One region of the Kurthia sp. FSL E2-0154 genome, then DNA from elsewhere that is predicted to be linked to it. Evidence: riboswitches for the same ligand, from Rfam matches in the RefSeq annotation. Region 1 holds a riboswitch; the other holds the start of a gene.
What was found. A riboswitch is a leader RNA that binds a small molecule or an ion and turns the genes downstream of it on or off. The one in region 1 is predicted to bind S-adenosylmethionine.

Region 1 (3,193 bases):
AGCGAGCCCTGCAATGACTTCACTATGACCACCTAAAAACTTCGTCGCACTATGCAGTACAACGTCTGCTCCTAAGTCGAGTGGTTTTTGATAAAGAGGTGTCATAAATGTATTATCAACGAATGTTTTTAATTGGCGCTTCTTCGCAATTTTAACGACACCTTCTAAATCCGTAATCCCAAGCAGTGGATTTGCAGGTGTTTCAGCATAGAGTACAACTGTATTCGGCTGAATCGCTGTTTCAATCGCTTCTAAATCCGTGAAGTCAGCGAAGGTATGCGTAATCCCGTACTTCGGTAAAAGCGTTGTTACAAAGCGATAAGTACCACCATATACTTCGTTCGTTACAACAATATGGTCACCAGCATTTAATGTAAGTAAAGCTGCTGAAATGGCACCGATTCCTGAAGCAAAAGCAAAGCCACGTGAACCATTTTCAAGCTGTGCAATTGTTCGCTCAAGTGCATCGCGCGTTGGGTTACCAGAACGACTATAATCATATGGGCCAAAAGCATCGAAATGCTCTTGGTCAAAGGTAGAAGAAGCGTAAATCGGTACATTAACAGCCCCAGATTTTGCTTCGTAATCATGTTTTGTAGCACCTGTAATTAACGTTGTTTCAATTTGTTCTTTAGTCATGTACAACAGCCTCGCTTTCTAATACGTTAAATACGTTTTGTAAATCCGCAATTAAATCTTCTGCTTCCTCAATGCCAACCGAGAAACGAAGAAGTGAATCATCTACGCCACGCGCATTGCGAATTTCTTCCGGAATGTCTGCATGTGTTTGCGTTGTTGGGTACGTAATAAATGATTCAACACCGCCTAAACTTTCAGCGAAAGCAATCAGTTTTAAATTACGTAAGAATGGATCAATCTGTTTTCCAGATTGCAGGCGGAAGGATACCATGCCACCGCGTCCAGCATATAAAACGTCACGTACATGTGGCGACTTCTGTAAAAATTCTACAATTACTTGAGCATTTGCTGTATGTTGTTTCATACGAAGGTGTAGTGTTTTTAAACCGCGAAGTAGTAACCAGCTATCAAAAGGTGAGAGTGTCATACCAATCGCATTATGTTGTAAGAAAAGACGTTCACTTAGTTCAGCACCTTTTGACACAACCAGTCCTGCTAATACATCATTATGTCCACCAATATATTTTGTGCCACTATGCATAACAATATCTGCACCTAACGCAATTGGGCGTTGATAGTAAGGTGTTAAAAATGTATTGTCGACAATCAATAAAATGCCATGTTTTTTCGCAATTTTCACACATTCTTCGATAGAAATTTCCTGCATTAAAGGATTCGTCGGCGTCTCTAAGAAAATCGCCTTAACAGGATGTTCAATGACAAGTTGTTCCACCTCCTCAAGAGATGAAAAGTCGTTAAAGATTGCTTGAATACCATATTGTGCTTCATATTGTGTTGCCAGTCGGTATGTGCCGCCATATAAATCTTCCGGGTAAATCACTGCATCACCTGTTTTAAATAGCGAGAGGATTAAATGAATTGCAGCCATACCGCTACTACAGGCGAAACAAGCATCTCCGCCTTCTAAACGTGCAAATTCCTCCTCTAATACCGATCGCGTTGGATTTTTTGTACGCGTGTAATCAAAGCCTGTTGATTCTCCAAGACCTACATGGCGGTAAGCAGTTGAAAGGTAGATTGGGGCGTTGATTGCACCTGTTTTTTCATCTGTATGTGTTCCCACCTGAGTTAAAAGTGTTTCGATTTTTGTCATTGTCCTCATCCTTTTTTTGTGTAATAAAAAAAGTTTTCTTCTAATAGTAAGAAGAAAACTCTAAGTAAGAGTGATTCTTCTTATCTTCAAGAACTGCGTCTTACTGGATTTAGCACCTGTCCCTTTAAAGAGGGGGTTGCTGAGATTTCGTCGGGCCATGTCCCTCCATCTCTCTCGATAAGAAAACCTATTTAATTAATCGATTATTAGTCAATTAATGGAATCTTACCATGCAAACTGCAAAATTTCAAGCTAAATTAAATAATTATTCAGAATTTAGAGAAGATAAAAAAAGAACCGTAGTCTAAACTACGATTCCCATTTGATTATTTTTTTGTCATTGTTACAAAGTCTTTGTAGACGTAATTCTTTTGACCATTGAAGTCGAACTCAACCCAACCGAATTTACTTGTAGAATTCACATGAATTTTCGTACCTTTTTTCAAAATACCAAGTGATTTTCCTTTTGTTGAAGCTGTTTTATAGTAATATACATTCGATTTAATTGTCGCATTTGCAGCTTTTTTTGAAGGAACTTTTGATACAAGTGTGTCAGTTGCTGGTTTTTTAGTTGTTGTCGGTTTCTTTGTTGTTGTTGGTTTCTTTGTTGTTGGTTTTTTCTTTGTATTCAACTTCACGTGATCTTTTGAAATATAAGCCAATTTATTATTGAACTTCACTTGGTACCAATATGTTGTTTCTTTATAAATCGTAACATTTGTTCCTTTTGTTAATGTACCAAGATTTTTTGATTTTGGTGTAGATGCCGCACGTACGATTACGTCTTTTGACACAACACCTTCTTTTTTTGTGGTAGCAAAAGCTTCCGTAGCAGGTAAGGTATAAGGTAGAGTAGCACCTGTTAACATCCCAAATGCTAATACGTATTTTGTTAATTTCATTTTGAATCACTCCTCGATTGCTTATACTAGCACTTTTTATCAAAAAAGAATAGGGAATATCCGTTTATGTTGCTGGAAAAATGTTATTTTATGAAAAATAGGGCGTTTGATATGGAAATAAAAAAACAAAGACTAGGACAGAAGCAAAGTAAATACTTAGCTAGCCTAGTCTTTGGTCAGATTACATTTTAAACTGTTGAACTAAATCGCGTAATGAATCTGCTTGGCGTGACAATTCTTCTGAAGATGCATAAATTTCTTGAATAGATGCAGAGCCTTGTTCAGCCGCCGCTGCCGATTGATCTGCTTGATGTGCTGTATGTTCAGCCATCGAGTTGACTGCGATGAACGACTGCATAACATCTTGACTGACATTCTTCGTCTCAGCGATTCGCGTTACCATGTTTTCAATAATACGAATCGTTTTCTCTGTCTCGCGTGTAATGGCATCGAATGTTTGAATCGTTTCATTCGTAATTTCGACCCCTTGAATGACTTTCGACACGCCAGCCTCATTTTGCTTGACCATGACCGAAAT
Region 2 (3,193 bases), 2.1 Mb from region 1:
CAGAATATTTCTTTCTCTATCATAACAAAAAAGCCAAAGGAGGCAACCAAATGCCTTATTCTGATTTACTCAAACAATTACCTGAACAATTTTTCGCTAAACTCGCAAAACGTGTAGCCGAAAAAGTTGCAGAAGGTCACGATATTATTAATTTAGGTCAGGGAAATCCAGACCGCCCGACACCTCCTCATATCGTCAAGGCGATGCAAGAGGCAACAGCCGATGTCGCGAATCATAAATATTCACCGTTTCGTGGAATTGATGAATTAAAAGAGGCGATTGTGACATTTTATAAACGTGAATATGATGTAACACTCGATGCTGAAACAGAAGTCGCTGTGCTATTCGGTGCGAAAGCTGGTCTAGTAGAACTGCCGCTGACACTCTTAAATGCTGGCGATACCATGTTACTTCCTGACCCTGGCTATCCCGACTATTTATCAGGTGTCGCACTTAGTCATGTAAACTTTGAAACGATGCCACTTCTTGCTGAAAATCAGTTTTTACCTGATTACGCGGAAATTGCACCTGATATTTTAGAACGTGCAAAATTAATGTATTTGAATTACCCGAATAATCCTACAGGTGCTACAGCGACACCTGCATTTTTTGAAGAAACGGTACAGCTTGCAAAACAGCATGACTTCGTTGTTATGCATGACTTCGCTTATGGAGCACTTGGTTTTGATGGTGTAAAACCGCCTAGTTTTTTACAAACAGAGGGTGCAAAAGAGATCGGTGTTGAATTTTATACCTTATCGAAAACGTATAATATGGCAGGATGGCGTGTTGGCTTTGCTGTCGGCAATAATGAAGTGATTGCAGGACTTAATTTGCTACAAGATCACCTTTATTGCAGCATTTTCCCAGCGATTCAAGTTGCCGCAGCACATGCATTAACAGGTCCACAAGATTGTGTAGAAGAACAATTGGCTATATATGAAGCTCGTCGTGAAGCACTTATTCAAGCATGTTCAAAAGTTGGATGGTCTGTCACAGCACCTGCCGGTAGTTTTTTTGCTTGGTTAAAAGTGCCTGAAGGTTATACGAGTGAAGCTTTTGCAAATCTTCTTTTAGAACAAGCTTCTGTTGCAGTTGCAGCAGGTAACGGATTCGGTCTACATGGCGAGGGTTACGTTCGCGTTGGTTTACTCGTATCGCCTGAACGATTAGTTGAAGCTGTAGAACGTATTGCACATCTACCTGAAATTTCGACTGTTTTTCGCTCGAAAGTGCATTAATTTTGTTTTCTCAAGAAAATAATGTTTGACTTTACTGAAAATTATCTATAGATTGAATATATCAAATAGTTATATAAAAATATAAAATCTCTTATCAAGAGTAGCTGAGGGACTGGCCCTATGAAGCTCGGCAACCTTCCAATACATCGGTATTGTGAAAGGTGCTAATTCCAGCAAGATGACAAAATCTTGATAGATAAGAGAGGTAAAACCAACACTTTCACCTCTCTTTTTGTTAAGAGAGGTTTTTTTATATACTACATACAAAAAGGAGCGTTTTATTTATGAAAAAAGCAACAGGAATCGTATTATCACTTGTATTATCAGCATCAGTATTAGCAGCATGTGGGAAGAAAACAGAAGATAGCCAAGCAGCAGCCGAAGATAACAAATTAGTATTAGGCGTAACAGGCGGACCACACGAAGAAATCGCAAAAAAAGCAGCGGAAGTAGCGAAAAAAGATGGTTTAGATGTTGAGATTAAAGCATTCTCTGATTATGTATTACCGAATACTTCTCTTGTAGAAGGTGACTTGGATGCAAACAGTTTCCAAACACTAACTTTCTTAGCGAACTTCAATAAAGAGAAAAATGAAAACCTTGTATCAGTTGGTACAACGATTTTAACGCCAATGGGTCTATATTCGAAAAAAGTGAAGAAATTAGAAGATTTAAAAGCAGGTTCAACAATCGCAATTCCAAATGATGCAGCAAATGGTGATCGTGCCCTACAAGTACTAGCAAGCAAAAAAGTTATTTCTCTAAAAGATACTGGCGATAAATTGGCAACACCAAAAGATATTGCAGAAAACAAAAACAAATTTAAATTTGTAGAACTAGAAGCTTCACAATTACCACGTCAATTAGATGAAGTAGATGCAGCAATGATTAATACGAACTTCGTTTTAGAAGCAGGCATTGATCCAAAAACAGCGCTACTACGTGAAAATACAGATTCACCACATATCAACGCAATTGTTGTAGAAGAATCACATAAAAATGACGCAGATGTGAAAAAATTCGTTAAAGCTTATCACTCAGAGACAGTGAAAAAATTCATTGAAGATGAATTTGACGGTGCAGTAATCCCTGTATTCGATAAGTAAACGGTTAGATTGAAAAGGAGGAGTCATCTATGATTGAGCTGAAAAATATTGAGAAAAATTTCGTTTCAAATAAAAAAGTCGTAACTGCTGTAAGAGATGTCAATCTTACAGTACCTGCTGGAGAAATTCATGGTGTTATTGGCTATAGTGGTGCTGGTAAAAGTACATTAATTCGTTGTGTGAATCTACTTGAACAACCATCAAAAGGACAAGTTCTAATCGATGGGAAAGATTTAACGAAGTTATCGGCATCTGGTTTGCGTAAAGTACGCAGTAAAGTCGGTATGATTTTCCAACACTTTAACTTATTAAAAACAGTCACAGTGTATGAAAATATCGCGATTCCATTAAAGCTAGCGGGTGTACCGAAAAAAGAATTAGGTGCACGTGTACAAAAATACCTACAAATTGTTGGTTTAGAAGACCGCGCAACGAACTATCCTGCTCAACTTTCTGGCGGGCAGAAACAACGTGTCGCGATTGCACGCGCCCTATCACTTGAACCGACTATTTTATTAAGCGATGAAGCGACTTCAGCACTCGACCCAGAAACGACGGATTCAATTTTAGATTTACTCCTAAAAATCAATCGTGAGCTTGGCATTACAATTTTATTAATTACACATGAAATGAATGTTATTCAAAAAATTTGCGACCATGTCTATGTGATGGAGAACGGTTCAGTTGTGGAACAAGGCTCGACAATTGAATTGTTCACAAATCCACAACATGCGACAACACGTAAATTTTTAAATACGATTTCACAACGTCAATTAAGTGATTCACTTATTGATTCCCTTCATGTAACAGGTGATGTAACACGTCTTACATTCGTTGGTGCAAGCA

Region 2: linked by a shared signal. The riboswitch ahead of MHB75_RS14410 (MetQ/NlpA family ABC transporter substrate-binding protein) and the one ahead of MHB75_RS03535 (aminotransferase class I/II-fold pyridoxal phosphate-dependent enzyme) in region 1 are both predicted to bind S-adenosylmethionine.

What each region holds. Positions count from the first base shown of each region.
Region 1 is NZ_JBBOPO010000001.1:738,966-742,158, forward strand. Features, by position in the region: gene MHB75_RS03530 (PLP-dependent transferase) at 1-639, opposite strand, end outside; gene MHB75_RS03535 (aminotransferase class I/II-fold pyridoxal phosphate-dependent enzyme) at 632-1,753, opposite strand; SAM riboswitch class I at 1,831-1,937, opposite strand; gene MHB75_RS03540 (SH3 domain-containing protein) at 2,080-2,655, opposite strand; gene MHB75_RS03545 (methyl-accepting chemotaxis protein) at 2,837-3,193, opposite strand, start outside.
Region 2 is NZ_JBBOPO010000001.1:2,880,554-2,883,746, reverse strand. Features, by position in the region: gene MHB75_RS14415 (pyridoxal phosphate-dependent aminotransferase) at 51-1,241, shown strand; SAM riboswitch class I at 1,330-1,444, shown strand; gene MHB75_RS14410 (MetQ/NlpA family ABC transporter substrate-binding protein) at 1,526-2,347, shown strand; gene MHB75_RS14405 (methionine ABC transporter ATP-binding protein) at 2,377-3,193, shown strand, end outside.